2 regions of the Salibacterium sp. K-3 genome follow, and region 2 is predicted to be linked to the other one. Evidence: riboswitches for the same ligand, from Rfam matches in the RefSeq annotation. Region 2 holds a riboswitch; the other holds the start of a gene.

Region 1 (15,947 bases), on a different contig from region 2:
CGGTACATCGTTTGCGGTGTCGATGACGTTCGTATCGAAATGGACACCGAAAGAAAAACAGGGCACAGCGCTCGGCATTAACGCGCTCGGGAACGCGGGAACGGCAGCGGCGAGTCTGGTGCTTCCGACGATTGCACTCGCGGCCGGGATGGAATGGGTATTCTGGTCGCTGATTCTTCCGATTGGGTCGATGGCAGCCCTTCTTTGGTTCTTTACGCCGGAAACGCCGAGCGCGGATACGACCCGCACTGTCAAAGGGGAACTGTCCGTCCTCGCCTATAAGCACACGTGGATGCTGTCACTGTTTTACTTTGTCACGTTCGGCATCTTTGTAGCGTTCAGCGTGTATCTGCCGACGCTCTTGACCGATCTGTTTGAGCTCTCGGCGGTTGACGCCGGACTTCGGACGGCCGGGTTTATTATACTGGCGACATTCATCCGGCCGCTCGGAGGGTACGCCGCGGATAAAATCGCTCCCGGCCGGATTCTGACAGCCGTTTTTCTCGCCATTACGGCGGGGGGAGCAGCGATTGCCATCGGCGGGGAAAGCATGATCATGATGACCGGGGCCAGTCTCCTGCTTGCTGCCGCCTCCGGAATCGGCAACGGTGCTGTCTTTAAGCTCGTGCCAAGCATCTTTCCGGGGGCAACGGGGACCGTCACCGGTATAGTCGGCGCGGCCGGGGGGCTCGGAGGTTTTTTTCCGCCGATTATTCTCGGTGTCGTGCGCGACATGACCGGGGCTTACGCCATCGGCTTCGTTTTGCTGGCGGTCGTCAGTGCCTGCTGTCTCGTGGTGAACAGAAAATCTTACGACCGCGAGAAAAATGTACGCCGGATGAAAGAGGTGCGTGCATAAAAAAGAGGTGCCGCCTGCGTGCGGTACCTCTTTTTGTCTGGAAGAAAAGCAGCCGGACATCTGGTCCGTTATAGTCGAAAAATCGCCTTACTACGCAGAGGTTCCGGACCTGTATTCCGTTATTCTGCTGTCTGGAGAGAAAATGAGCGTTAAAATCACCGGTTAACGGCACCAATGTCCGCCCACCCTCCATTATCCCGCCCATTTAGTATGTTAACGGAACAGAGGTCCGTCTCCAATCTTCCTGCCCGGTCTTTATGCCCGTGAAAACCCTTCTTTTTCGAGAAAGTCCGCCGCTTCAGGGTATGTCGTGAAGGCCCCTTCGAGTTCAAGGCCGGCATAGATGTTCCACCCATCCCCTTCTTTCATTATGACAAGAATCTGGTCATTTGAATTGATCCATTCTTCCATCGTCATCTCTTCCGGATCTTCCTGCGGTGACATGGAATCAATCGCTTCTCTGACAATATTCCGAAGCTCATCGGCACTGTATTCGCGGATGTTGACCATCCCTTTTTCATCCGTCTTCACGCCTTTGATCTGTCCTGCATAGACGAAGCCGTTTCCGTTCGGATGGAGGTGATAGACGACATTCTTTTTATCAATCACGCTGTCTTCATAGTGGTAATTCACCCGGCCGAGCGATACTTCTTTTTGCGTCAGTTCCGGGAACGTATCAAGTATTTCGATTTTTTCTTCGAATGTAAGCATAGAACCTCCAAGTAATAGTTGATGTGTCGTCTTATTATATCACGTCATCCACCGCTTAACATCACGCCGAGAGGAGATGATGGTGCAACATCTTCCCCAAGCGCGTACCCGGATATCGGAAACATCGGAAATCCAACGTATCCCGGGGTGATGTCGTATTTATCAAAATAGATCACAAGGCTTTTATCGGCAAGGTAATATTTCTGATCCGTCCCAATCTCCGGAAAGCTGTTCAGCAGCGGAATGTCCCGCTCTTTGATCTGTGCTTCAATCATGCCCTCGATTTTCTTTTTCCAGCCGCTTCCCGGCTTAAACTGTTCGGAGAGCGTGTACGTCTTATCACGGGATGCATCTGCGGTGAGCGACTCCATGTATTCGACGGGATGCGCGAGGCCGGGGGCATTGGCAAAAAGGGAAAAAGTAAAACTCACCATGCAGCGCTGATTGTTCTTCATCGCGTAGGAACCGTCCAGCTGTGTGACCCCGGGCTCGTAATACCCGTCTTCCTGCAGCTTCCTGAACATCCCGTAGACCCGGCCGAAGATCTTTTGATTGACCGCATCCGTGCCGGGGTGCAGGAGCCATGGAAAAAAAACCGGTTCCTCCATCAGCCGGTATGTCTGTACAGAAATTGGAAAATCACATGATTTCAAAAAAAACACTCCTTTGCCGGCCTGCACGAGTAAAAATCGGCAGGCTGGTCCATAGTAATAGTAGTTCATTAAAGATATGAGACAAGGAGGGCAAACATGAAAGGTTTTTTAGGCGGTGCAGCGGCGGTTCTTCTACTGTTGAACACCGGCTGCCAGCAGCAGGAAGAGCAGGGAGCGGGAAGGCAGGAACCGTTAAAGGTTGTCGATGAAGAAGAAGGAGAGGAAGGAACGGGCTTTCCATTTTCCCTGCTGCCGGAAACAGATCAGGAACCTGATGAAGAAATGAACCGGGAGCCTGATGCAGATAGAGAAGCGGAGCCTCGTCCGAAAGCGGAGATGGAAGGTAATGATAAGCAGCAGGAAAGCGGCGGCGGACAACAGACGCAAAATAGAAGTGTGAAAGCGGAAGTCATTGCACTGACAAATGAGGAACGGGAAAAACAGGGGCTTAACTCCCTGAAAGAAGACGAGACAGTGGCCAAAGCGGCACAGGCGAAGTCGGAGGATATGGCGGAGAATAATTATTTTGCCCATCAGTCGCCCACCTATGGATCGCCGTTTAACATGCTGAAAGAATACGGGGCCGACTTCCGCTCGGCAGCTGAAAATATAGCCGCAGGGCAGGCAACGCCGGAACAGGCGGTGGAAGGCTGGATGAACAGCGAAGGACACCGGAAAAACATTTTAAATGAGGATCTGACCCATATCGGCATCGGGTATGAAGAAAATGGGAGATACTGGACACAGATGTTTATTGAAAAGTAAGAAGAATGACGCCGCCTGCGTAAAGCAGGTGGTTTTTTAATGGGTGATCGGGGGTAAAAAGAGAGTATCCGCCTCTTTTAACGAAACATGGATCTGCTTCTGCCGATTGAGGGAAGCAAAGAATACCTGATCGATATCTGTAATTCCCTGTGCGGCAAGTTCAGAGTTCAGCCAGGCTTCATCGACATTCTGACTGTGAAGTACTGGATGCTGGATAACCCCTTCGATAATGACCGGAAAAGCAATTGAAGAGGACGTCTTGATATACGGTGTATCTTCGATCGTCACCGTAGATTTGGCAGGCTTTTTCAATACACTCAGGCTGCCGTTTGCTTCGACGACCGCGGTTTCCACGTCCTCTACGTTGAAAATATCTTTTTCACGCAGGGCTTCCAGTACATTATCGACGGAATAGCGGATTTTTTTCAGGTTCTGCCGGATAATGGTGCCGTTTTGAACAACAACCGTCGGCTCAAACGTAATATACTTCCCGATTGTTCGGTTTTTCATTTTGAGCAAAGCCACACCGCGCTGCAGCAGAGCGATCAGAATCACGGCAACAGCCGTATGCAGGTGCTGAACTTTGGGATCGGCGATATCCGCCCCGACGACGGATCCAAGCGTCAATACGATTAAGAAATCAAAGACGGGCAGTTCTCCGATCGCCCGTTTGCCCATAAAGAGGGCCATCAGAAGCAGCAGAGGCAGGATGGTAATGATGCGTCCGGCTACAATAAGCAACTCAACGATGGTGTCCACAACCTTTCCCCCTTTTTGATATAGCTTTCTCCTTCCTGCTTTCATTATTCCATTCCTTTTGTAATATAAATGTATTTAAAGTGTAATATTTTTTAATTTTTACGTTTGAGAACGATAGTGAACAGGAAAGGGATGAATAGAACGAGAGAGATCGCAGTTATCATAAGGAGGATTCCATCATGTTTACTAAGATGAAACACACTCTCATCGGAACAGCAGTCCTGCTTACAGCGGCAGCAGGTGGAAGCCCCGCCGCAGCAGAGACCGGTACCGAATCGTTTTCCATGAATCACATTATCCAGAATTATTACGCCGATACCGAGTACACAGCTTCCGAAGAGACAGAAACACTGAACATTGGATTGAATACATTGGAAGGCAGCAAAGGATTTGACGACGAGAGGGCATCGCTCACCTATACGGTGGAAGAAATGTTCGATGTGGAAGATCCATCCTATATCAATGACGCGTCAGGCGAACTGGTACTCAGCGTCAGCAACCCGGAAACAGCCAGCCTTGATGAAGGGGAAAAAACGGCCGAAAAAACCATAACCCCTGAGGGTCCGGCTGCCGCCCACGAAATCAGCGTCTTCGCAGAGTCTGAGGGAGCGGCAAAGATCTACCTGAATGAGAAAAACAAAGACACCATGACCACCCTCGGCACCGTAGAGGTGGAAGTGAAATAAAAGACCTTGTGTATCTAAAACTGTCCACCAACGCTGTTTGGTGGACAGTTTTTGCAGCATGAAGGTTGAAATGTCCCGTTTTCTTTTTTTCGAGACTTTTTCAAAGCCAAACGTGGGATTTTGGCTGTAAACCCTCGTTTATGGACAGACTGTGTCGATTCCTTTTTTATAACGGATGGAACTCCCGGCTCCGGCCGCAGATGGAAGCGAGGGAGTGGAATTTGCGGTTGAGGTTTTTCCGGTCCAGGGTCAGGAGCTGTTCCCGGTGAAGGCCTTCCAACACATATTCGGTGAATTCCCATACGGTGTGTTTCACGTCACCCGAATTGGAGTGGGCAATAAGAATAAAAGCGTCGACTGCGGCTCCCAGCACCTCCAGATCTTGAAATCCATACTTGCGGATCTGATGAAAGGACGTGTACAGGTAATCGGAAAAGTCAGGCTGCGCGAGAATCAGGCGGAGGTTTCGCTCTGCATCATAATGATACGCCCGAGGCAGTTCTTTTCCCCCGAGACGGGCAAGAATGCTGCCGAGGCTCTTGATGCAGGCTACTGCGGTATTAGGGTCATTAATACCCGAAGACAGAGACCGCAGCGCAATTTCCACAATTTTCACGAGTGCCAGTTCTATCGTGTCACTCGACGATTTTTCCGCCCCGAGGGTAATAAACGGCAGGTACAGATGAGGTTGGATCGTTTTTCCCTGTTCCCAGACGGAAAGAAACGGGGCACCTTTCTCGATATAATCACTGATTTGGGCATTAATCCGGATAATGCAGTCATCCCGTTCTGCCTGCCTTATCAACCCTTTCATATCCATATGCTGAATATAACCGGACTCTGCGGCGCGCACCGGAACCGGTTCTATCGGTTTGATGTCTTCTCCTTCCCAATCCTCCCAGGGAACCGGCGGCGGGGCCGGATGCTGCTTGTCCGGAAGCTCTTTCTCGATTTTTTCCAACGTATTTTTTGTAATGTAATGCAGCAGGCTGCTTACCTGAATCCAGCTCGATACATGATGAATAAAAAAAACAAACATAAACACACAGAGAATCGCAAAAAATACGGCGAGAGACGGGGAAATAAAGACCGCTTCCCCGTTTGGGCGAAGAAAAAGCAGCAGCAGGATGGAGTAAATAATACCCGCTGTAAAAAAACCGAGCACGCGCTGTGTTTTCGCATCACTGATGAAATTTTGCAGGGTGCGCGGAGAGAATTCGGATAGATATGTTGTTAACACGACGAGAATCGTAGAGAACGTTATCGTTGTCATCGTCAATAAAGCCGCCGAAATCGAACCGAGAATGGTTCGTGCCAGATCGATGGACATAAACAGAGAAGCGGGGAGCCAGCCTGCGGTATCCGCATTCGTGAGGAAGCGGGTGTCGACGTATACGCTGGCTATTGCCACGACAAATGCAGCGATTCCATAAAGGGAAGGAACATAGAGAAAATTGGACCGGATGTTGTGAAACAGACTGCGTAGAGAGAGCACTCCTGTCACCTCCATCCTGGTAGTTTCTGCAGCCCGGCCGTCCTTTATCCCGGTAGAAATAGAAAAAGGAGGCGGAGCCATGAAGGTATTGGATCGTCTGTCTTATCATATGGAATCAAAATCCCAAAGCAGGCTCCGGCATATCAAAGCTCTCAGGCATCCCGGTTTATTCAGGATGGAGGAAAAAGACGTGTCTGCCGTCCGGCAAAGCCTTCGGTACCAGAAAACAGAGCCGCTGAATATACAGCCGGAGGAAAGGAAAATTGTCGCTTCCATCAAAGACCGGACAAGGAAGGGAGCCCGGAATAATGTGACACGGACGGAAAGTTACCGGAGCTTCTATTTCAGGCATCCGGAGCTGCACTGGGCGTTTCTCGCACATATGGTATCGAGAAACAGCGGATGGTGCATGACGGATCTGGAAGGGGAGTGGCTGCCGCGCCTGCTCCCGGAAAAGCGGAGGGAGCGGTTGTTTGATATGTATGAAAGGGCAAATTTCCTTATTTTTCAGGATGCCTTTCCGCAATTGCTGCTGTACGAGGAGAGCAGACGGCAGGGGCGGAATCTGTTCCATCTGCTTCCGGCCTTCCACGTCTCTAGGTTTATGCGGCCGTTCTGGGATCACTTCTGGAACCACCGGCGGCCTGTTCTGTTAACGACGGCACTGATCATCAACGAACAGCATTATATTGAAAAACGGGTCATTCAGGACGAATCGTTTCAGCAGGATGTATTTCACACGCTTCCATTTATCGCGCAGGAGCTCCTGCAGTTGACGCAGGTCGTGTTTCCGTACCGGGAGCAGAATGGGATCCGCCTGGCTGGTCTGATTCTCGAACACTTTGCGGCGCTTTCGGAACGTATCGAAGCCGGCAGGCAGATGTATGCCATGCTTTTCGGTATTGAATCGGTCTCTCAGGGCGCGGCGGCGTTTGCCGGCGGCGTGTCTCATACTGGATCGCGCCGGGATTACTGGCCCGGACTGTTTACAAGTACCGGCCGCGTACCTTACCGGAAGGAGCGGATCGTGTCGGAAAAAATGAATAAAGAGGCGCCGCTCTTGTACAGTCCCCGCCTCGACATGGTATGGAGAGACCGGGAGCCCGGCAGTGTGCAGCGGAAAGACTGGTTTGTCTCCACAGATGTGATGCGTTATGTGCGCACGCCCCGCATCCCTTATCATTTTGATATGACAGGCGAATACTGCTTTGGTTTAAATAAGCTGGAACGGGTGGTGCTGCTTCAAAAGAAATAACAAAAGCGGTCACGACAATATATAACGGTCCCGTCCTGCGCCGGTTCCAGCCCAGAACATCGCCGCCGTGACGATGAGAAAAATGATAACAGCGGGGGTCCAGCTCTGGTACCAGTCGTACAGCAGCCCTGTGGAAAACGGACCGAAGGCAGCCAGCAGATATCCGAAAGACTGGGCCATGCCGGAAAGCCGGGACGCCTGTTCAGCCGTGCGGGCCCGAAGCCCGAGCAGCGTCAAGGAAAGGCTGAGCGCCGCTCCCTGGGCCAGTCCAAATAACAGGACGCAGATGGTAAGTACTAGAAAAGACCCGTGGATAAAAAGACCGGCAAATCCGATCAGATAAAGTCCGCTGATGCCTGCCACAATTCCCTTTTGATGGGGAAGACGGGCGGCAAACACAGGGATGAGAAACGACAGCGGAAACCCGATGAACTGCATGATGGAAAGAAGCCATCCCGCTGTGGCCGGATCAATCCCCCGTGCCTGCAGAATTTCCGGAATCCAGGTGATCAGGCAGTAAAACAGAAAAGACTGCAGGCCCATAAAGAATGTTACCTGCCAGGCAAGGGGAGAACGCCAGACCGAGGTTCTGTGTTCGTGCTGCTCTGTGCTGCCGGTGCGTTCTGTCTGTTGTCGGAGTTGCGGCAGCCAAAGCGTTAGGGCAGGCACACATAGAAGTCCCCACGTGCCAAGAGATATATTCCAGTCCAGAGAAAAAGCGTTTGTGACAGGAAGGCTTACCCCTGAGGCGGCGCTGGCGAGAAGCACCATTGATGTCGTGTAAAGTCCGGTCATCGTTCCGACATGACGGGGAAACCGTTCTTTCACGACACCGGGAAGCAGCACATTGCAGATGGCGATTCCGCCGCCGGCGAGCGCCGTTCCGGCGTATACCAAGGGCAGCAGCCCGGCTGCGCGCATTACGATCCCGGAAGCCAGCAGCAAAAGCCCTGCAAAAATCATTTTTTCCTTCCCAACACGCAGCCCGGCAGCCGGAGCAAGCGGTGAAAGTGCAGCAAACGCAAGCAGCGGCAGCGTGTTCAGCAGACCCGCTGCTCCATTGGAGATCCCGGTATCTTCCCGGATGATTCCGATTAATGGGCCGACCGACGTGATGGCCGGACGAAGATTAAAAGCTACAAAAATAATGCCAAGGATCAGCATCAGGTTTTTCGGCGTGGTCCATGGGTTTCTTTGTTCTGTCATATGTATCATCCCTTTTCAAAAAAAAAGAAAGAGGCCGGCAGCTGCCCGGCCTCTTTCTGTATTATATCAGATGTTACTGTTTACAGAGAATCAAAATCATTGTCGGAGTCGACGAGGTTGTAGTCGGTCACGGTCGTTTCAAAGAAGTCCGCTTTGCCGGTCGTATTGTCATTATACACCGAAATCCAGCGCATCGGATTCTTTTTATGGCCTTCAAATACATGTTCAAATCCGAGCTCTTTGATACGCTTGTTAGCCATAAACTTGATGTAGCTCTCCAGCTCATTGGAGTTGATGCCTTCAATCTTGTTACCGATGATGTAATTGCCCCACTTGATTTCGAGTTCAGCTGCTTCATAGAACGTATCATGCACGAACTGGGCAAATTCCTCGGTGTTGAGTTCCGGATTTTCTTCCAGCGTCTCTTTCAGAATGTTGCAGAACAACCGCACGTGAAGCTGTTCATCGCGGTTGATGAAGTTGATCATCTTGGCGGTGCCGAGCATTTTTTCATTCCGGGCGAGGTTGTAGAAAAACGCAAAGCCGGAATAGAAGAATAATCCTTCAAGAATGACGTCATAGACGATGGCGCGGACGAAGTTTTCTTTTGTCGGATTTTCCGTAAACGCCGTGTAGCCGTCAGCAATAAATTTGTTGCGCTCAAGCAGCACTTCATCGGTTTTCCAGTATTCAAAGATCTTTTCCTGAGTCTGGCTGTCGGTCACGCTCGACAGCACATACGTGTAGGATTCGTTGTGGACGACTTCCTGAAACGCCAGAACGGACATGAGCGCCGACAGACTGGAATCCGTCAGATAATCGGCGACTTTGGAGGAAAAGTCGGTCTGGACGCTGTCGAGAAAAGCGAGCAGGCCGATGATTTTGTTAAAGGCGTCCCGTTCATCGTCAGTCAGGGTTTCATACTGGCTTCTGTCACTTCCCAGAGGGACTTCATCCGGAATCCAGAAATTACGGAGCATGTTTTTGTACATCGGATAGGCCCATTTCCGGGCGGTATCGTCCCAGTTGAGGATATTGGAGCTGCGTCCGTTAATAATCCCGGTAGACTGGTTGGGAGCTTCGGTGTCATATAATTTGCGTTTGTGAATGGTGGACATGTCTTAAACCCCTTTCCGGTAAAATCAGCTTGAGCAGCTTTCGCAGTCTTCCACTAGCGTTGAAGTGGATCTCGTGTAATACGTTGTTTTCAAACCGGACTTCCAGGCCTGCGTATGCAGATCCAGCAGCTCTTTGGCTTTAATGCTGCGGTGGATGTACAGGTTGAAGCTGACAGCCTGGTCAATATGCTTCTGGCGGGCAGCGTTCTGCTTGATGCTCCACGACTGATCAAGGTTGAACGCGGACTTGTAGTACCAGATGGTTTCGGCACTGATGTCCGGCGCGGTGACAGGAGAGCGGAAGTCTTTTTTCTCTTCAACGTGCTCCTGCCGGAAGACCGGGTCAATGCTGGCGGTGGAACCGGCAATCAGGGATGTAGTGGCGTTCGGGGCCACCGCGATCAGATAGCCGTTGCGTAGTCCGTTTTCCTGAATGGATTCAGACAGCTCCCGCCAAGCGTCATCCGTCCAGCCTGCGGACTGGCTGTCATCCGGCCCGTATGTACGCTCAAGATACGCACCGGTCTGCCATTCGCTGCCTTCAAACAGCGGGTAGGACCCTTTTTCCACTGCCAGATCACGGGATGCTTTCAGTGTCAGGTAGTTGATTTTTTCGTACAGCCGGTCTGCCAGAGCGACTGCTTCATCCGACTCCCAGGTTATTCCTTCGAGTGCGAGAAGGTGATGCCAGCCAAACGTGCCGAGACCGACCGCGCGGTACCGCTCGTTTGTCCAGCGGGCCTGCAGGACGTCGATGGTATTCAGGTCGATGACATTATCGAGCATACGTACCTGAATCGGAACGAGACGTTCCAGAACATCTTCGCGGACCGCCTTGGCAAGTGAAATTGAGGAAAGGTTGCAGACGACCATATCCCCAGGCGATTTCTCGGTGATGATGGTTCCTTCTTCGGTCAGGTATTCCTCTTTCACCGTCGTCGGGCTCATGTTCTGCATGATTTCGGTGCAGAGGTTGGAACTGTAGACGATGCCGGCGTGTTTGTTTGGATTGTCCCGGTTGACTGTATCCCGGTAGAACATGTACGGGGTACCGGTCTCCAGCTGTGACTTCATGATTCGTTTCATGATTTCGATGGCGGGAACCCGTTCACGGCTTAACTCCGGATGGTCGATGCATTCCTGGTATTTTTCCCGGAAAGAGCCGGCACCTTCCTTTTCATCATAGAAATCCTCAAGTGCCCAGCCCATAACGGTTTTTACCTCATGAGGGTCAAACAGGTACCAGTCTTCGCGGTTTTCCACTTTTTCCATGAAAAGGTCCGGAATGCAGGCGCCGGTGAATATATCATGGGTGCGCAGGCGTTCGTCACCGGTGTTCAGCTTCGCGTCGAGAAATTCAAAAATATCTTTATGCCACACGTCAAGGTAGACCGCGAAAGCCCCCTGACGCTGACCGAGCTGATCGACGGAGACAGCGGTGTTATTCAGCTGTTTCATCCAGCCCATAATACCGCCGGCCACTCCTGTGTAGCCTTTAATGTCCGAGCCGCGGCTGCGCAGTTTGCCAAAGTAGATGCCGACGCCGCCGCCGTTTTTGGAGAGGTTGGCGACATCTGTGTTGGAATCGAAAATGTTACGCAGGCTGTCATCGACGGTATCGATAAAGCAGGAACTGAGCTGGCCGGTATTTTTGCCGGCATTGGTAAGCGTCGGGGTGGCCACGGTCATGTACAGGTTCGACAGCGCCCAATATGCTTCTTTAACCAGTTCCAGCCGCTGGGAGGACGGCTCATTGATCATCAGTTTCATGGCAATAATCATGAAACGCTCCTGCGGCAGTTCAAAGACCTGGCTGTTTTTGTCGGTGGCAAGGTATTTGTGGGCAAGTGTCAGAATCCCGACATACGTGAACAGCTTGTCCCGCTCCGGCTCGATTGCTTTTTCCAGCTCCATGATTTCTTCCTTGGAATAATCCCGAAGGAGAGTCTGGTCATAGACGCCTTTGGAGCCGAGAACTTTGAGCAGGCCGTAGAGGGAGCCATACTTCTGATCGGTGTCGTACGCCCGGTTTTTTGATGCTTCTTTATAGAGACGCCGCAGGTAGATTCCCGCAGCGACATACGTCCAGTCCGGTTCATTGCGGTCGATCCGCTCCGACGCATTCAGTGCAAGAAGATGCGTAATCTGTTCGGAAGCATAGGAATCCTTGAATTCAATATTAGTCAGCACTTCATTTTTGTAATCGAGGACGGATAAATTGGAGAACCCGGCTGTTACGTCGTCGATAAAACGGCTGAGGCGCTCCCTGTCAAAGGTGAGTTCCCGGTTGCCGTTGTCTTTCGTAATTACTGTCACTTTCATTCCTCCATCGTCTTACATTGTTCCTCCATCGTCTTACGTGGTTGAGGTCTGTCTTGCTTTCCTGCTTTCTTCTGCTGCCTGGACCATGTTTTTCAGCGAATCCACCGTTTCCGGCGTATTTCTTGTTTTCAGGCCGCAGTCCGGATTAATCCAGAACAGATCCGAAGGCAGTACGCGCAGCGCGCGGTCAATCATGTCTTTCATCTCTTCTACAGAAGGAACACGTGGGCTGTGGATATCATAGACGCCGAGACCGATGCCCTTGTCATATACCGCGGTTTCAAAGGATTCGATCAGTTCGCCGTGGCTGCGGGACGTTTCGATGGAAATCACATCGGCATCGAGCGCGCGGATCGATTCGATCATGTCCTGGAACTCGCTGTAGCACATATGGGTGTGAATCTGGGTCGAAGGCTTCACATTGGACGTGGCGAGACGAAAAGCAGTCACGGACCAGTCCAGGTATTCGTCCCATTCTTCCCGCTTCAGCGGCAGTCCTTCCCGCACGGCCGGTTCGTCGACCTGAATCATGTCAATGCCTGCCTCTTCCAGCGCCTGCACTTCCTCACTCAGAGCTACAGCGATCTGGAAGGCGGTCTCCTTTCTCGGGATGTCATCGCGCTCGAACGACCAGTTCAGAATCGTCACCGGACCGGTCAGCATGCCTTTTACCGGTTTATCGGTCAGGGACTGTGCGTAACGGGACTCTTCCACCGTCATCGGCTCCTCGAAAGTGACATCATCGTAAATAACCGGCGGTTTCACGCACCGGGAACCGTAGGACTGCACCCAGCCGAAGCTTGTGAAGGCAAACCCGTTCAGCTTTTCCCCGAAAAATTCAACCATGTCATTGCGTTCGAATTCGCCGTGAACGAGCACGTCAAGCCCCACGTCTTCCTGAAGATCGATCCATTCCTTGATTTTGCCGCGGATAAATTCCTGATAGGCTTCCGGCGATTTTTCCCCTTTGCGGAACTGCTGGCGCGCAACCCGGACTTCTTTGGTCTGCGGGAAGCTGCCGATCGTTGTCGTCGGCAGAAGCGGCAGGTTCCATTTGTCGTCCTGGTATTTTTTCCGTTCGGCAAATGGAAGTTCCCGCTTCGACGGAAGGGATTCCCGTTTTTTCGTCAGGTCCGCGGACTGCTGCCGGAAGGTGCCCGCAAAAGTCTCCAGCGCTTTTTGGTTTTCATCAAACGCCTCATCGACCGCCCGTCCGTTCATCCGGTCGGTGAGAACAGTGATTTCCTCCAGTTTTTCATCGGCAAAGGAAAGCGCGCCGTAAAGGACGTTATCCAATTTTGTTTCCAGTGTTTTCGTCACCGGTACATGCAGCAGACTGCAGGACGGCTGAATGATTTTGTCCGATTCCGGCGTCAGTTTATCGATCTCCTGAAGCAGATTCTCTTTTGCCTTCAGGTCGGCGCGCCAGATGTTGCGTCCGTCAATCAGCCCGATGCCGATCGTTTTGTCTGCCGGGAATCCGTGCTGCTTGAGAGCGGCCATGTTTTTGTCATACCCGTGGACAAAATCCAGACCAATGCCGGCCACCGGAAGGGCGGTTACCTTTTCGTAAAAATGGACACCTTCAAAGTATGTCTGCAGCAAAATGGAAAGGTCCGGAATGTGCTTGGCGAACGTGTCGTAGATGTTCTGTACCACCCGGATTTCTTCTTCGGTTATCGACGGAACGAGAGAAGGCTCATCGATCTGCACCCAGGAGACGCCGGCTTCCTGCAGCTGCTGCAGGACGGTCGTATAAAGCGGAAGGAGTTCCTCAACCTTTGTTTCAAAGTCTGCGGCGTCATAGCCTTTGGACAATTTTACAAAGGTGAAGGGACCGATGAGCGCAGGCTTTGTTTCGATGCCGAGCTCCTCTTTGGCTTCCCGGTAGTCCTGAAGCGGTTTGTTTTGTTTTAATTCCGGCGTGATCCCGCCGATTTCGGGTACGATGTAATGATAGTTCGTATTGAACCATTTTGTCATTTCGCACGCAGGCGCCTCATCGGTGCCGCGGGCCATGTTAAAATATGTCTGCAGCGTATCGCCGCCGCCCTGGAAACGTTCCGGGATAAATCCGAACATCACGGCGGTATCCAGAATGTGGTCATAATAGGAAAAGTCTCCGGACGGCACAAGGGAAATGCCTTTGTCTTTCTGCTTTTTAAGATATTGGAGCCGGAGTTCTTTCATCGTCTCCAGGAATTCCTCCCTGTCGATTTTCTCCGACCAGTACTGTTCCAGTGTCCGCTTCCATTCACGATTTTCCCCGAGCCGCGGGTAGCCGGGGCTGCTGTTTGTCCAGGTAGTTCCCATATCGCTGCCTCCTTGATAAAATGAATGATGACCGTGAAAAAAGGTATTTTTACGATGCTGCGGACGGGAGAGGCGCATGTAAAAATACCCGGATGGATATATATATAACGTAAACACCTTCCTATCTCCCGTAGGTCGCGCGGTGCTGTTAAAACAGGCAGGTCTTCTGGCTTTAGTATTATCGCTGTCATGGCCTTCCCGAAAACATTCAGTGGCTTTCTCATGACGCTCTTCTGTTACAGTGGCGGGACCGCCCCGGAATTTCACCGGCTTCCCTTTTAAACCCTGAAAACTGGAATTTTCAGGGTGCCTGTTTCCGTCATATCCCGTTGATTGTAGACAAACTATATCGCTTGTACTGTGATTCTGTCAAGAGCGCTCAAACAGCATATATTGTATTTTATAACTGATATAAGCCCAATATGTACGAGGTGAAGCACAAAATGAAAGATCCGTTGCCAGAAAAATTTTTTTATCAGCCCACCCTGGAATTGGCTTCTCAGCTGCTCGGTTCTATTTTAGTGAAAAAAACAGAGCAGGGTACCGCAGCGGGAAGAATTGTGGAAACGGAAGCCTATTTAGGAAAGGAAGACAAAGCGGCGCACAGTTTTGGAAACAAAAAAACCAAGCGGACAGCCATAATGTTTGACGAACCGGGACATGTCTATGTGTTTGAGATGCATACGCACTGCCTTGTTAATGTAGTCAGCGCGCCGGCCGGGGTGCCGCAGGCGGTGTTAATACGGGCGCTTGAGCCGGTGGAGGGCATCGATTTAATGAGATGCCGGCGGAAACGGGGAAAAGATGTGGAACTAACCAACGGCCCCGGAAAGTTAACAAAAGCGCTGGGCATTACAATGGAAGACTACGGCCGCCGTTTTTCCGAAGAAACGCTGTATATCGCAAAGGGGTGGGACGCCGGAGATATTTCCTCCGGTCCCCGGATAGGAATTGAGAATACGGGGGAAGCTAGAGATTATCCCTACAGATTTTGGGAAAACGGGAATCGGTATGTCTCGAGATAAAGCGTTATCACCGGCCTCTGCCAGTCATGTAAGCGGATACCATTATCAATTACAGAGTTCAATTAATAATGTAAACAGAAAGCCGTAACGCCTTATTTGTTCATATTTTGTTAACAATTCGCGGGACAAAGAAGGTTTTGTATATTGAATGTGTTGACAAATTATTGATTACTATTGATAATTTTTATTAGAAAAAAAACATTACATCATGATTGTTCGCAATGATGATGACACTATAATTAGTGTGTGTGTATACATCCATATTTTCAAAAAGGGGACATGCATTATGTCATTAATAGGTAAAGAAGTAGAACCGTTTCAGGCTACCGCCTTCCGTCAAGGTGAATTTGTCAACGTATCTGAAGAAGATTTGAAAGGGCAGTGGAGCGTGGTGGTTTTTTATCCAGCGGATTTCTCCTTTGTCTGCCCGACGGAACTTGAAGACATGCAGGAGCAGTATGAAGAACTGAAAAACCTCGGAACAGAGGTGTACTCTGTTTCCACGGATACCCATTTTGTGCATAAAGCATGGCATGAAGCCTCGGAATCCATCAACAAAATCGAGTATACCATGATCGGCGATCCGTCGCAGCAGATTTCCCGTAACTTTGAGGTGCTGCGCGAAGAAGAAGGATTGGCGGACCGCGGCACGTTCATCATTGATCCGGACGGTGTCATCCAGACCGTTGAAATCAACGCGGACGGCATCGGCCGTGACGCAAGCACCATTATCAGCAAAATCAAAGCTGCGCAGTATGTCCGTGAAAATCCGGACGAAGT
Region 2 (15,947 bases):
ACCTTCGCTCCGGCTCTCGAGCGTGCAGGCGGGGACCAGGTAAAAACGTACCAGACGAATGCCGTTCTTTATGAAAGCAGCGGCGGCACAGTAGGAACGGATCCTGAACTTACCGAAGTGAAAACCGATGAGATCCAGGTGAATCACCCGCTTCGTTTTGATAATTTCTCCCTTTATCAATATGATTACAAACTTAACGAGTTAAACACGATGTCTTTATCGATGAACAATCGGGAAAGCGGAGAAACAGTCGGAACTATTGATATTGACCTGTTTGATCCGAAGGGCGAATATAATCTTGATGACGGCTACCGGGTAGTGATTGAATCGTATTTTCCGGACTTTGAGTTCAATGAGGAAGGAGAACCCTCTACCGCGTCTGATATTCCGGATAATCCCGCATTTATCTTTCAGATGTTCTCCCCGGAGCACCCGGATGAAGGGGAGTACAGTTTTGTGGCCATCCGGAGCAACGAAGATATTTTTGGTGAAAATACGTACGAAATGTCATTTGAAGGTGTCGAAACCAAAGATGTTACTGCTCTTACTGTGCGCAAAGATTTGACACTGCCCTTTTTAATTGCAGGCGGGAGTATTTTCATGATCGGTCTTATTCTAGGTTCCTACTGGTCGCATCGCCGGATCTGGCTGCGGAGATTCGAAAATGAATTGTGGGCTGCCGGTCATACGAATAAACATTGGGCCTCATTAAAAAAAGATTTCGAATCTCTTTCCGGAAAGACAGGGTTAAACGTTCCAGAGGACAAGCAGGCCAAGAAAGCGTTGGAGGATTCTTCCTCCGAGGGAAGGGATGACAATGATGGTCGAAATTAGTTCTAATTTATTGTTCGCCGCTTTTTTTCTTTACCTGGCAGCAACCGTATGTTTTGCTGTGAGCGTGACAGGCAGGAAATGGCGGGATAAACAGGGCGAGGTTAAAGGAAACCGGCTTGGTACGGCCGGTTATGCTGCAGCATGGATTGGATTTCTACTGCAGGCAGGATATTTTGTTACCAGATGGATCGCAGCCGGCCACGTCCCGGTCAGCAATATGTTTGAATACACGACATTTCTCGGCATGGCGCTGACCATCGCTCTGCTGATTCTTTACGGGATTTATAAAACCGCTGTGCTTGGTATGTTTACCATGCCGATTGTCATGTTGATTATTGCCTTTGCTTCCGTATTTCCGACAGAAGTGGAACCGTTAATACCGGCACTCCAGAGCAATTGGCTGAAAATACATGTGACAACGACAGCGTTGGGGCAGGGTCTATTATCAATAGGGTTTGCGGCCGGACTTGTTTATCTGGTAAGGACGCTGGACTTCACGAAACGGGATAAAAAAGTGTTCTGGCTGGAAACTATCATGTACAGCCTTGTCAGTCTCGTCAGTTTTGTCCTGGTGCGTTATGTTTTTAATTTCTTTCAGTATGAAGCTGTCTTCAACTATGTAAATGAAAATGGAGAAGAAGCTGAAATGGTTTACCACCTTCCTGCGCTTCTAGGTCCGAACGAGGCAGCACTGCAGACACAGGGCGCTCTCGAACCTATTCTGACACTGCCGGCCTGGATACGCAGTGATGATGCCAATACCGTCATCTGGTCGCTTGGAGCCGGTCTGCTCCTTTATATCCTGTTACGTGTCATTTTACGCCGGCCGCTAGGTGGAGCGCTTCAGCCGGTGCTGAAAAACATTAATCCGGATAAGGTGGATGAAGTCAGCTACCGGGCCATCGCCATCGGTTTTCCCGTGTTCACGCTGGGAGGTCTGATTTTTGCGATGATTTGGGCGCAGATGGCGTGGACAAGATTCTGGGGTTGGGATCCAAAAGAAGTCTGGGCCTTAATTACATTTTTGTTCTATGCAGCATATCTGCATCTGCGCTTATCGCGGGGATGGCAGGGAGAACCTTCCGCCTGGCTGTGTGTGATCGGTTTTGTTATTATCATGTTTAACCTGGTATTTGTTAATCTTGTAATAGCAGGACTTCATTCTTATGCGTAATGTTTCCGGCACAGCCGAAGGGTGCAGTGCCCTATACTATTTGTTCTGCAGGAGGTACGACAATAATGGATAAAGAATCAAAAGTGCTTGTCGTAGATGATGAAGACCGGATCCGCCGGCTTTTGAAAATGTATCTGGAACGGGAAGAATTCATGGTGGAGGAAGCGGAAAACGGGGAAGAGGCACTGGATGCAGCGCTTAATAACGATTATGATGTTATACTGCTGGATTTGATGCTGCCAGGAATGGACGGGGAGGAAGTGTGCCGGGAACTACGCAAGTCGAAGGCAACACCTGTCATTATGCTGACTGCAAAAGGCGAGGAAAGCAACCGGGTGCAGGGCTTTGAAGTAGGGACGGACGACTATATTGTTAAACCGTTCAGCCCGCGGGAAGTCGTACTGCGGGTGAAAGCTATATTACGCCGGGCCTCCACCACGAAATTTCTGCAGACTGAGCCTCAGACAAAAGATGTTCTCGTTTTCCCGCATTTGACAATAGACAATGATGCCCACAGGGTTACAGTCAATGACGAAGTGATAAGTCTGACCCCGAAGGAATATGAACTGCTTCTTTATCTCGCCCAGGTTCCGGATAAAGTTTTTTCCCGTGAACAGCTTCTGAAGGATGTATGGGATTATGACTTTTTCGGTGATCTGCGGACGGTGGACACCCATGTAAAGCGGCTCAGGGAAAAACTAAGCAGAGTATCCGAAGAAGCGGCCGACATGATCTCCACGGTGTGGGGTGTAGGATATAAGTTTGAGGCTGCTTCAGACGAATGATCTGGAGGAGTGTTGTCGGGAAACTGTGGGGGACGATTCTGCTTCTCGTTTCAGCTGTGCTGGTTTTGTTAACAGTGCTCCTGCTCCAGTTTTTTGAGCGCTTTCATATTACGGAGGCGGAAGAGCAGTTAACGAATCATGCCAATGTCATCGTGTCTCTTATGGAAGGATATGATGATCCGGAAAATGTAAGGAATACGATTGAACATATGGCTGATTCCTATAACACATCCGTCATCGTCATGCAGAATGAAAGCAGGTGGGAATACCCGGAAGACGATACCGCGGTCAATCTCCCGGTTTCTCTGTTCCGGAATGAACAGCGCCTGGCAAAGGTTCAGACCGAACGGGAACCCGTAATCACCCATGGCGACTTCCCGGCTGAGGAAAACGGTGAACAGATTCATCATGAAATATTTGTCGTCGGCATGCCCTTTGTATCAAATGAGGGAGAAGAAGGGTCTCTGTATCTGTATCAGTCTCTGGATATCATTGAAGATACAACCGGGGAAACAAAACAGATTATCCTTCTATCCGCCGGTATAGCCATTATACTTACCACGATATTTGCGTTCTTTTTGTCGTCCCGGATCACCGCACCTCTCCGGAAAATGCGGGAGCTTGTACTGAATGTTTCCAAAGGTGATTTTGAAACAAAAGTACCGATTATGACAAATGATGAAATAGGCCAGCTCGGTAATGCTTTTAATAAAATGAGACGTGAACTGAACCGGAATATCACGGCACTCAATCAGGAAAAAGAACAGTTAAGCCGGATTTTGACAAGTATGGCGGATGGCGTCATCACGGTGGATCGGAAGGGATCCATCGCTCTTACGAATCCGCCTGCGCATGATTTCCTGCAGACTTACCACTATGAAACCGGTGTGCCTGATCCTCAGGACCGCCTGCCAAAAGAAGTAAAAAAACTGTTTCAGAAAGTCGTGGCACTTGAAGAGGAACAGTGGATTGAGATGGACGTACAGGGTAGAAGTTATGTGGTATTAATGACGCCGCTCTACGATGAAGAATTTGTCCGGGGAGTTGTCGCTGTCATCCGTGACATGACGGAGGAACGCCGCCATGATAAATTGAGAAAAGATTTTATCGCGAATGTCTCTCATGAACTTCGGACGCCGATCTCTATGCTGCAGGGGTACAGCGAAGCAATTGTTGATGATATTGCAGCCAGTGAAGAGGAAAAACAGGAAATCGGCCGTATTATTTACGATGAATCAATGCGTATGGGGCGGTTGGTTAACGAACTGCTTGATCTGGCACGGATGGAAGCCGGCCATATTCAGCTCGACAAACAGTGGGTTGACATTGATTCCTTTGCCGAAAAGGTGTTTAAGAAGTTTCAGGGCCCGGCAAGAGAGGCAGAGGTCAATATGACACTCGACAAACGGATTGAACGGGAGCTTGTTTATTTAGATCCGGACCGTGTGGAACAGGTAATGACGAATCTGATACATAATGCGATCCGGCATACCGGGGATAATGGTGATGTTTATGTCGTGGTGAAGACAAATGCTGCAAAAATGAGCGTTGATATTCAAGATACCGGTGCCGGTATACCGGAAGAGGACCTGCCTTACGTATTTGAACGCTTCTATAAGGCGGATAAAGCAAGAACCCGGGGAAGCGGCGGTACCGGACTCGGGCTCTCCATCGCTAAAAACATTGTCGAAGCGCACGACGGAGATATTTCTGCACGAAGCAGAAAGGATAACGGGACCAGTTTTCGGTTCACGTTACCTGCTTCTGGAGAGGAGGATTGAACGTGAAGGCTTGGTTTGAAGAACATTTCCAGGAAGATTATCTTAAAGTTTACGAACACCGGGACGAAGAAAAAGCAGCCGATGAACTGGCTGATATTATGCGTTACATTCCTCTTGAAAGCGGAATGAAAGCAGTAGATCTCTGCTGCGGAAATGGTCGGCATGCGAGATATCTGGCCGGCAAAGGAATGCATGTCACTGCTGTTGATCTATCTCCTGTCCTTCTGAAAAAAGCGGTAGATTTAACGTTCGGCCTTTCGGTTCAGTACATGCGGGGCGATATCCGCCACATTTCCCTGAAGCAGGAATATGATGCTGCCTTCAATCTGTTTACCAGTTTCGGCTACTTTATAGAAGATAACGAAAATGAGCTGGTATTGGTGCGGGCATCGGAAGCATTAAAAGAAAACGGCTGGTTTTGTTTTGATTATTTGAACCCGGCTTATACAGCTGCCAATCTGGTCCCTTGTGACACCACCGAAAAAAATGGTATCACCGTAACCCAGCGGCGTTTCACAGAAGACGGATTTATCCATAAGAAAATTTCCATAGAAGAAGAAGGATCCAGAAGGGAATACCGGGAAAGAGTAAAAATGTATGACAACGATACGTTGTCGAAGATGCTCCGGCGCAATGGATTTGATATTGAACATTTATTCGGTGATTATGATGCTTCTTCCTACGCGGAAGAGACCTCACCACGTCAGATTTTTATCTGCCGGAAACGACCGGCATCATAAAATACAGTCCCCTCTCGATATTTCATCTGGTTTCCTTTATAATGAATGAGATCTGAAAAAAGCATACCAGCGTGAAAAGGTCATTTCTTTCAGGAGAAATAAAGGGAAACCGGTGAAAATCCGGTACGGTCCCGCCACTGTAAACATGACAAGCTGCAGTCTGGAGCCACTGTTTTTCGGAACGGGAAGGAGTCTGCGGTAGATGTGAGTCAGGAAACCTGCCTTTTCATACGGTGCATACCTTCGAGGAAAGGGACCGCCGCTGATGACACAAGCAGAACATGATTGTTGTGCTGTGAAAAACTATTCATGCGCTCTCCTTCCAGCAAAGGGAGAGCTTTTTTCGTTCAGGGGGAATGAAGAAGGAGGTATGGAATTGAAACAGAAGATTCTGTCCGGCGCGTGCCTGCTGCTAAGTCTTGTGACAACGGGATGTGCTGCGGGAGATACCGGAGATAACCAGGAAGAAAGCGAAGGAAGTGAGGAATCGGAGCAGGAGGCAGACACTTCGGAAAATGGACCTTTTCCGGTTGAAATTACGGACGCCTCCGATGAAACCGTAACACTTGAAAAAGAGCCGGAACGAATTGTCAGCCTAATACCGAGCAATACGGAAATCGCTTTTGCACTCGGCCTGGAAGAAGAGATTGTCGGGGTTTCCGATCACGCTGATTATCCGGAAGAAGCGTCGGAAACAGAAAAAGTAGGCGGCATCGATTTTAACGTGGAAAAAATCATTTCTCTGGAACCTGATCTGGTACTTGCTCATGCTTCTTCTCTTCAGCAGTCGCAGGAAGGCCTGCAGCAGTTGGAAGAAGCAGGTATAAAGGTGCTCGTTGTAAATGAAGCAGCATCTTTTGAAGGAACGTATGATTCGATTGAGATGATAGGAAGGGCTGTCGGAGCTTCAACAGAAGCCGAAGAGGTTATTGCAGGAATGAAAGAAGAAGTCCAGGATATTGAAAAACAGGCTTCAGAAATAACGGAGGAAGAACAAAAAACCGTCTGGATGGAAATTCAGCCTCCGCCTGATATCTATACGACTGGAAGCAATACGTTTCAGAACGAAATCCTCAACATGATCCATGCCGAAAATGCCGCAGGAGGGGAAGAAGGATGGATTCCCTACACGGCTGAGGCTGCTGTTAAACTGAACCCGGATGTGATCATCACCACGTACGGAAGTTTTTCAGAAGGAGATCCGGAAGAACAGATAAAGAACCGTGACGGGTGGAGCAGCGTACCTGCTGTCGAAAACGGAGAAATCCATGATGTAAACAGCGACACGTTAAGCCGTCCCGGACCGCGTTTAACAGAGGGTGCCGAGGAGCTCGCGGAGCTGGTGTATCCGGATGTTTTTGCGGAGTAAGTCATGGATGAGCCTTGGGATCGGGGGGGGTTTTGCGATTTTCAGCATATTAATCGGAATTTCTTCAGGAAGTGTTTCGATCCCTCTTCCGGTCAGTGCCGGAATTCTATGGCGGAGTGTGCTGGGAATGGACATGCCGGCCTCGATATCTGACGCTGATGTATCGATTATTACAGATATAAGGCTTCCAAGGGTGGTTCTTGCTGCTCTTGTGGGAGCTTCGCTTGCTGCGGCTGGTGCCGCGTTTCAGGGACTGCTGCGAAATCCTCTGGCAGATCCATATACGCTTGGCGTTTCTTCCGGTTCGGCGTTAGGAGCTGTTCTTGTCCTTTACACCGGATTTACAATTCCGCTTCTTGGATCGTTTACACTGCCGGCTGTAAGCATCTTTTCAGGGTTTATCACACTGCTTTTTATTCTTGCGTTTGTGCGCTGGATTGAACAGCAGATAAGAACTGAAACCATTATTCTGGCAGGCATTATTGTCAGTTCTTTTCTCGGTTCGCTGTTGTCGCTTATCATTGCTTTAACCGGAAATGAACTGAGACAGATCATCACCTGGCTTTTGGGAAGTGTATCCATGCGTGGATGGGAATATGCCGGCCTCATGTTACCATTCTTTTTGATCGGCCTCATCCTTTTATTCATGAATGTGCGTGAACTGAACGCCCTCGTTTTTGGAGAAGAGACAGCCCGCACCCTTGGAGTCAATCCGGAGAAAAGCAGAATCATTGTACTTGGCGGAGCGTCTCTTTTAACCGGCGCAGCGGTGGCAGTGTCCGGAACCATAGGTTTTGTCGGCCTGGTTGTGCCTCATCTGGTACGCCTGTTGACCGGACCGGACCACCGCCTGCTGCTTCCCCTTTCCATTCTCAGCGGTGCAGGGTTTCTTGTTTTAACGGACCTGGGAGCCAGAACCGTTATTGCTCCAACGGAACTTCCTATCGGGGTCATTACGGCTGTTGCAGGAGCGCCTGTATTCGGCATTCTTCTTTATCATCAACGACGGCGCCCGAAAAGTAGGTGAAAACATGCTAGAAGTGAAACATCTGAGCGGAGGGTATCATGGTGTTCCGATTCTTCATAATATTCATTTCAATGCAGTACCGGGGGAGTTTGTCGGCATTATCGGACCTAACGGAAGCGGCAAGTCAACCCTTGTAAAAATGTTGTATGGAGAGCTCCGTTCCAAAAAAGGAACGATACGTTTGAACGGAACACTTCTTGATGCGCTGACACAAAAACAGATTGCCACCCGTATGGCGGTTCTTCCCCAGCAGGAGGAAGAAACATTCTCCTACACCGTCTCCGAAGTAGTTGAACTCGGCCGCTATCCGTACCAAAAAGGCTGGTTCGGCCGCAGCAGCCGTGAAGACAGGAAAACCGTGGAAGAAGCGATGCGGCAGACTAATGTGGATCAATTAGCCGGGCGTACGCTGGATCAATTAAGTGGTGGAGAAAAGCAGAGGGTATTTCTGGCGAGAGCGATGGCACAGGAACCTGATTACCTGCTGCTGGACGAACCGACGAATCACCTGGATATCGCTTATCAGGTGCATCTTTTCGACATGTTGAAACAATGGGTGTCCGATAAGCAGATGACAGTCATTGCGGCAATCCATGATTTAAATCTGGCTGCTTTATACAGTGACAAACTTCTGCTTTTGAATGAAGGGCGTCAGGAAGTGCTGGATCACCCTTCCAACGTCCTGGACAGGCAATTGCTCCAGCATGTTTACGGTACTGCACTGGCCCGGACTTCCCATCCGTCCGTGCCACGGCCGCAGTTGATGCTCGAACCTGAACATCTTACAGGTGGTATCATTCACCACCCGCTTGAAGAACTGCAGAAAAAAGTGATACATGATCAATGGTACGTCACCTCCGTTATGTACTGGAAGACGCTGTCTTCTGCCGGCGGAGAGGGGTTCAACTGGGAACGCAGCTTTCCCCTTTCCATGGATGAGACAAAGACTATCGGCGCCGGGGCTGATATACATGTCGAAGAGGACATGGATACCTGCATGAAAGTGTATACATCCGTTGTCAAAAGCGACAGCGGGGCTGACGCGGAAGAAACCAGCCGGAGGGTTTCAGTCCATATACTGCTGTTTATCGATTCTGACCTAAACGAAGCAGAAATGGCGGGTGTTCTGGCGGCTGCAGCAGAAGCAAAAGGTGCCGCTTTGAACCGGAAGCTGTCGTTTTCTGATGAATCGATAACCATTGCGGTTTCTAAGCACAGTTCTTCTAATAATACCCAGGAGGATATCCGTCAGCGCAGTGTCCGCCTCGTACGTGACAGCCTGGGCAAAATAGAATGTAATGCTGCAGGAATCAATCGATAAAACCAAAAAGGTGTGATGCAGAGAATGAAATTGTATACAAGAAGCGGGGATCGGGGAAAAACGAGGATTGTCGGCGGCACAAGAGATAAAGATGACAGTAGAATTGAAGCATATGGGACATGTGATGAATTAAACGCATTTACCGCTAAAGCAGCGGCGGAACTGGACGATTCGATGTGTCCGGATATCGCAGCAGAACTGATCCGGATTCAACATGAATTATTCGACTGTGGGAGTGACCTTTCCACCATAAAAGAAGACGCGGAATGGAAAATCGGGCCTGATGCTGTCACTCATTTGGAAGAACGAATGGATGTTTACACCGAAGAAGCTCCGGCGCTGGAACGTTTTATCCTGCCGGGAGGTTCCGCAACTTCCGCGGAGCTTCATATCTGCCGTACGATTGCACGAAGAGCGGAGAGACAGATAACAACCCTCGCAAAAACGGAAAATATTAATGATGAAGTCCGCAAATATATCAACCGATTATCTGATTACTTTTTTGCAGCAGCTCGGGTGATTAATTACCGGATGGACATTGCCGATGTCGAGTATAAACGAAGTGCTGTCGTTTTCCATGAAGAGGAAAAAAGAGAATAGTGCAGCCAGACTCTCCTTTTTGAACAGGAGAGTTTTTTTATACCTTCTATTCAGGTCTGTCGTATAGCGGTCCTTCTTAAGGATCATACTAATCGGTAACAATTCAAGGGGAGAGACAGCCGGAATGCATCTTTTGAGAAGAAAACGTCCATACAAGGCTTCACCTGAATCGCGCAATCCGGAAGAGTGGCTGCAGCAGATTTCCCAAAAAAGCCGGGATGTTGTTGAAGAAAAGATGGATACCCCGTTCGGCACGGTGGTCCTGTATTATGTAAAAAACCTGATTAACACGGAACGCCTTCATAAAGATGTGCTGCAGCCTTTAAAAAAGGAGCCTTGGACGTCCTATCAGGATATAGAGCAGCTTTTGTATCTTGATACGATTCAGAAGACAAACGATATTTCGGAACTGAACGAGAATCTGTTTACCGGCGGAGCTGTTCTGAAACTATTTTCAGAGCAGGACATGCTTATGTTTCCGGTACCTACGAATGTAAAGCGCAGCATTACCATTCCGGAAACGGAATTCAGTGTGGTAGGGCCGCGCGAAGCGTTTGTCGAAACGATGCAGACCAATATATATTTAATAAGAAAACGTCTGCCGGTCGAAGATTTTATTGTGAAAACAATCACGATTGGGCGTTTATCCAAAACAAAGACCTCATTCTTTTATCTAGAATCGATTGCAGACAAAGAAAACGTGAATACGATGCTGCAGCGGCTGCAAGAAGTGGACTACGATGAAGTTCTGGGAGCCAATGCTCTTTCTCAGATGATACAGGATCATTCATTTACCGTCTTTCCCGCCTTTGTTAATACAGAACGGCCGGACCGCACTGCAGCAGCGCTTGCAGAAGGTAAGGTCGTATTTATGTGTGATGGATCTCCGGAGGCTATTATCGCTCCGTCCACCCTGGTGGAATTTTTCACATCCCTGGAAGACTATTATCTGCCGTGGTACACAGCTTCATTTGTAAGAATACTGCGGCTCGTGTCCGTTACATTCTCCATTATTGCGACACCGGTTTATGTTGCGGTACTGACTTTTCACTATGAAATGATCCCAAAAGATCTGCTGTCCACACTGATTGCCTCCAGGAGCAACATCCCATTTCCGCCGTTGATTGAAGCGGTGTTTCTGGAGTTCACGATTGAACTGCTCCGTGAAGCAGGTGCCAGGTTGCCCACCAAGGTGGGACAGACGATCGGCATTGTCGGCGGTATTGTGATTGGGCAGGCTTCCGTTCAGGCAGGCTTGACAAGTAATGTACTTTTAATTGTTGTTGCGCTGGCGGCACTTGCATCCTTTACGGCACCTGTTTATCAAATGGGCAATACGGTGCGTATTATCCGGTTTCCATTTTTGATCGGAGCGGCATTAATGGGCGGCATAGGCATCGCTCTCAGTTTTGTATTTGTGATCGTTCATCTTATCCGCCTGGAATCTCTCGGTCGTCCGTATTTTGCCCCCTTTTTCCCGTTGCGGTTGGCGGACTGGAATGATACGTTTATCCGTCTGCCTTTTAACCTGTTATACAAACGCCCACTTCAAACGAGAGCTTCCTACCGCAGGAAACTGCCTCCGGAAAAAATCGGAAAGGAAAAAGATATAGATGAATAAACGAGAAAGGACACCCGGATGGATAAAATGAAGGTGAATGAGCAGTTTCAGGTACCGGCGGTGATGGCATTCTTTTTGATTCATGCGATTCAGGTAGGTATCGGAGTTCTCAGTTATCAGCAGGTGATTGCGAAAGTGAGCGGCCATGACAGCTGGATTTCCGTCATTCTGGCGGGATTAACTGTTTCTGCACTGATCTGGTTTATCTATTATCTTCTGAACAGCGGCGACACAGACATTGTAGGCATTCATCGCAATGTTTTCGGCAGATGGTTCGGCGGATTATGCAGTCTGGCCTTCATCTTTTATCTATTTGTTCTCGGTATTGTTGTGCTGCGCACCTATATTGAAATTGTTCAGGTCTGGGTGTTTGAAGATATGCCGACATGGATGCTGACGGTTCTGGCCGCCTATTTTCTCTATTACGTCATCAGTGGTGGATTTCGTACAGTGACAGGACTGTGTGTGGCTGGTGTGTTCATTCCTTCGGTCCTGTTTTTTGTCCTTCTAATGCCGCTTCAGTACGGCACATTCATCAATCTGCTGCCAGTATTGGATACCCCGCTCAAGGATCTGATGCTTGGGTCAAAAGAGGCGACGCTGAGTTTTTTAGGGTTTGAAATTCTCCTGCTGTTCTATCCTTTCCTGAAAGAAGCCCGGTCTTCGCAGAAATGGGCACAGCTGGGTCATTGGGCCAGTGTTTTTGTTTATACGGTTCTGATGGTGGTAACCCTTGCTTTTTTCAGCGAACGGCAGTTGCGAATGACAATTTGGCCGACACTGAGTTTATTTAAAATCATTGAATTTCCTTTTATTGAACGGTTTGAATATCTTGGTATTTCGTTGTGGCTTGTTATTGTCGCCCCTAATATTGCCCTTTCTTTCTGGGCTGCGAGCCGGGGAATGAAACGAGTCTTTTCGATGAAACAGCGTAACGCTATTATTGTACTCTTAATCATTACTGTCCTTGTCACACCTTTCATTGAAAACCGGGAAAATATAGAAATGTTTAACGAAGTGGTATCTAGAATCGGGCTTTGGATCGTGCTGGCCTATATTCCGATGTTGTGTCTTTTTCAATACGTGCACAGCTTTTTATCGAACAGAAAGGAAAGATCAAATGAAAAGCCGAATTAGCATTCTCGTTGTCTGTCTGCATGTTGTTATGCTGTCGGGCTGTATGCAGACACAGGTGATTGATGATATCTCGTTAATTCAAACGGTTTCGTTCGATAAAGCGGATAATAACAAATTTTATTATACAGTTTCATATCCATATTTTCTGGAGCAGGGCAAAGAAAGCAAAATCGGAGTGGAACAACGGTCGATTATATCAGAAACACCGGAAGAGGCGCGCAGTAAGCTGAATACAAACTCCCAAAAGCCGCTGCGCTACGGACAGCTGCGGGTAGTGCTGTTTGGAAAGGATGTTGCTGAAGAAGGGGTGGAGCAGTACGTGAAATCCTTTTATCGCAATCCAAGAATTGGAAATCGTATTTTTTTGGCTGTGTCCGAGGGAAACGCCGGCCGTGCTCTGCGCTTTCAGGAAGGTGCGAAACAAAGGATCGGAATGTACTTTTCCAACCTGATTGAACATAATATGGAATTTGAAAACCTCCCGGAGTCCAACATGCATCTATTTTTATTTGATCTTTACAGCGATGGTAAAGATGCATTCCTTCCTTTGGTCAAAAGGGAAGAAAAAGAGCTGAAGCTGACCGGTATCGTTCTGTTTGATGAAGATCATATGACGGCGAAGCTTAATATGGAAGAAACGTTCATTTATAAATTGCTGCTGGCAGGAAGCAGGAACGGGACGAGCCAGTTTGTCATTCGTGGGGGAGACAGAGACAACTATGTAGTCATTGAAAATATTTTCACCAAACTCGACTTCCGCAATATTTCCCAAACACCGCAGGAACCGGAATATGAAGTGAATCTTAATATGAAAGGAGAAATAACCGATCATACCGGGAATTTTGATCTGTCAAATGAAAAAGACATGAAAACAATAGAATCTAAAGTGCAGAAACAGGTACAGACAGCAGCTTTGGAGCTGATACATCGGTTTCAGAAAAAGAATATTGATCCGATTGGGTTCGGAGAGAAATACCGGAGTACAACGAGGAATTGGGATGCTGAGAAATGGAAAGAATCGATTTATCAGGATATGAATGTGCAGGTGAATGTGAATCTGGAGATTCTGCAGTCGGGTGCCATCGAATAAAACTTGTCATAATGGCAGACAAGCCATCATATGCTTATACTGATACTGTTTTATGTTCTATATATCAAAATGATGGAGGTTGTCCATATATGAGCTATATGCAGCGGTTCCTTCTCGTCGGTTTCTTTTCCTTATTTCTGCTTCTGCTTTTCTTTTTTATCGGCGCTTCTTCCATGTATGCCTATGAAGCGGAAGAAGACTACATATGGCCGATTTCCGGTGGTACATTGACGGATACGTTCGGGTCCAGAAACGGAGAGCATGACGGCATTGATATTGCAGCGGAAACGGGAGCGGATGTGAAAGCGGCAGCAGCCGGAGAAATCATCCGGTCCGATTATTCATCGACGTACGGCCATGTTATTATGATCCAGCATGAAGATGAGTCTGAAACGGTATACGCCCATTTGTCAAAAAGGCTGCGTGAAGATGGAGAAACAGTGAAACAGGGCGAACGAATTGGACAAGTTGGCAACACCGGCCGCTCCAGAGGTCCGCATCTTCATTTTGAACTTCACCGGGGAGAATGGAATCAGGAAAAAACGTATGCCGCAGATCCGCTGCCTGTCCTGAAACAGGAAGACAACGCATATGTTACCGGGAACAACCGCACCGCCGAAATTGCCGGAATGATAAAATCGGCAGATGATCAAGGTGAATCTTTCACCTATACGATAGAAAAAGGAGATACGTTGTGGGATTTAGCACGCACGTATGATACGACGGTGGAAACACTCCAGGAAACAAATGATATTGAAGGATCCTTGATTTATCCCGACCAGGAGATTGTTATATCCTGAACGGGTACAAGCACATGCGAAAAAGGCGGTAAAATATGATAAGATAATGACAGCAAAGAGTTACTATAAGCAGCAAAGGAAGCATGAACGATGGAATATTCCCGCCCGCCGATAGAAATGGATTTAAATACGTCTTTTTTGTTATGGCTCAATCAGCAGGAGGATAAACGGTATAACGAAGAGTGGATGCTCGATGCCTTTTTATTCTTTCTCACAAAGCTGTCCCGGCATGAACAGATACGTCTGGATGACCACCATTTTCTTCACCAGCGGTTCTGGAAAGGGATGGAAGATGCATTGAGATATAAGTTGATGAACAGAAGGACAAAACCGAAAGATATCGTTTTTTATCAATTTATTGAGAACGTGGCTTATATGGAGCACTGGATCAGTAAAGAAGAAAAGTATGCCTATATCACGCCGCAGGGACGGGATTTTCTCCGTATGTCAAGAAAAGCCCAGTGGAACCGGATTCTTGGTTACATTTGGCCGGATCCGTAAAGGAAAACCTCCCGGATACACAGGTATCCGGGAGGCTGTAATAGAACATTTATACTTCAATTTTGTCGGCCCGTTTGATTTCTTCGATGGAAGTCAGATGTTCCACGACATCTTCACCAGCTTCCTTGTCCACGGCAAGCATCATGATGGCATCGCCGCCTTCTTCTTTACGTCCGACCTGCATGGTGGCGATGTTAACATCGTGTTCGCCTAGAAGCTGTCCCATTTTTCCAATGACACCGGGTTTGTCCGAGTGCTGGATGTAAATGAGATGTCCGGTTGGATAAAAATCGACGTTAAAGTCATTGATACGGACAATCCGAGGTCCGTATTCTTTGACATAGGTCCCGTGAATCGTGAAACTGCGGTTTTCGCCGGATACGGTAGCCTGCATCAGATTGGAATAACCAAGGGCGTTGGTGTGATGTTTTTCACCGTACGTGATTCCCCGTTCCTTTGCGATAACGGAAGCGTTGACGTCATTGACGGGTGCGTCAATTCGTGTGCTGAGAAAGCCTGCGACGAGAGAACGGGTTAAAACGGACGTTTCAAGTTCCGTCACTTCACCGCTGTAATGTACATCGATGTCCTGAACCGGGCTTTTCATGCTCTGCGATAAAATATAACCCATTTTTTTGGAGAGTTCATAGTACGGCTGCAAGGTTTCGAATTTTTCCTTGGACATTGTCGGCAGGTTGATGGAATTCAGGGCCGGCATCCCGTTTAAAAACTGGAGAACTTCTTCGGATACCTGTTCCGCCACGTTCAACTGTGCTTCTTTGGTGGAAGCGGCAATGTGCGGTGTTGTAATCACATTGTTCAGGCCGACAAGTTTGTTGTCCTGAGCAGGTTCCTCCTCAAATACGTCCAGAGCAGCGCCGCCGACGTGTCCGTTCTCCAGGTGTTCGTAAAGGTCGTCTTCGTCAATAATACCGCCGCGGGCACAGTTGATAATCAGGACACCGGGTTTGGTTCTGCCGATATTGTCTTTATTCAACAGTCCTTTTGTATCTTTTGTAAGCGGGGTGTGAACGGTAATAATGTCCGCGCTCTCCAGTACTTCATTGAGTTCTCCGATTTCAACACCGAGTTTTTCCGCGCGTTCTTCGGTTAAGAAGGGGTCGTAAACGAGGATCGATAAATCAAATCCACGTGCTCTTTTGGCTA

What was found. Region 2 has a riboswitch for cobalamin ahead of ACW9JV_RS10070 (ABC transporter substrate-binding protein). Riboswitches for the same ligand answer to the same signal wherever they lie in the genome.
Region 1: it holds a riboswitch for cobalamin, as region 2 does, so the genes downstream of both, metE (5-methyltetrahydropteroyltriglutamate--homocysteine S-methyltransferase) here and ACW9JV_RS10070 (ABC transporter substrate-binding protein) in region 2, are expected to answer to the same signal.

Annotation. Positions count from the first base shown of each region.
Region 1 covers NZ_JBSVZE010000002.1:113,297-129,243, reverse strand. Annotated here, with positions in the region: gene ACW9JV_RS12765 (MFS transporter) at 1-859, shown strand, start outside; gene ACW9JV_RS12760 (hypothetical protein) at 852-1,025, shown strand; gene ACW9JV_RS12755 (hypothetical protein) at 1,115-1,570, opposite strand; gene ACW9JV_RS12750 (RsiV family protein) at 1,615-2,223, opposite strand; gene ACW9JV_RS12745 (CAP domain-containing protein) at 2,320-2,988, shown strand; gene ACW9JV_RS12740 (DUF421 domain-containing protein) at 3,025-3,747, opposite strand; gene ACW9JV_RS12735 (hypothetical protein) at 3,927-4,433, shown strand; gene ACW9JV_RS12730 (DUF2254 domain-containing protein) at 4,600-5,928, opposite strand; gene ACW9JV_RS12725 (DUF2515 family protein) at 6,008-7,183, shown strand; gene ACW9JV_RS12720 (CynX/NimT family MFS transporter) at 7,193-8,389, opposite strand; gene ACW9JV_RS12715 (ribonucleotide-diphosphate reductase subunit beta) at 8,470-9,507, opposite strand; gene ACW9JV_RS12710 (ribonucleoside-diphosphate reductase subunit alpha) at 9,532-11,829, opposite strand; gene metE (5-methyltetrahydropteroyltriglutamate--homocysteine S-methyltransferase) at 11,863-14,142, opposite strand; cobalamin riboswitch at 14,282-14,471, opposite strand; gene ACW9JV_RS12700 (DNA-3-methyladenine glycosylase) at 14,586-15,167, shown strand; gene ahpC (alkyl hydroperoxide reductase subunit C) at 15,454-15,947, shown strand, end outside.
Region 2 covers NZ_JBSVZE010000001.1:2,024,161-2,040,107, reverse strand. Annotated here, with positions in the region: gene resB (cytochrome c biogenesis protein ResB) at 1-834, shown strand, start outside; gene ccsB (c-type cytochrome biogenesis protein CcsB) at 821-2,008, shown strand; gene ACW9JV_RS10085 (response regulator transcription factor) at 2,074-2,793, shown strand; gene ACW9JV_RS10080 (ATP-binding protein) at 2,790-4,574, shown strand; gene ACW9JV_RS10075 (class I SAM-dependent DNA methyltransferase) at 4,577-5,314, shown strand; cobalamin riboswitch at 5,375-5,554, shown strand; gene ACW9JV_RS10070 (ABC transporter substrate-binding protein) at 5,685-6,683, shown strand; gene ACW9JV_RS10065 (FecCD family ABC transporter permease) at 6,691-7,710, shown strand; gene ACW9JV_RS10060 (ABC transporter ATP-binding protein) at 7,715-9,031, shown strand; gene ACW9JV_RS10055 (cob(I)yrinic acid a,c-diamide adenosyltransferase) at 9,056-9,631, shown strand; gene ACW9JV_RS10050 (spore germination protein) at 9,756-11,252, shown strand; gene ACW9JV_RS10045 (GerAB/ArcD/ProY family transporter) at 11,271-12,389, shown strand; gene ACW9JV_RS10040 (Ger(x)C family spore germination protein) at 12,373-13,479, shown strand; gene ACW9JV_RS10035 (peptidoglycan DD-metalloendopeptidase family protein) at 13,569-14,279, shown strand; gene ACW9JV_RS10030 (hypothetical protein) at 14,370-14,780, shown strand; gene serA (phosphoglycerate dehydrogenase) at 14,830-15,947, opposite strand, start outside.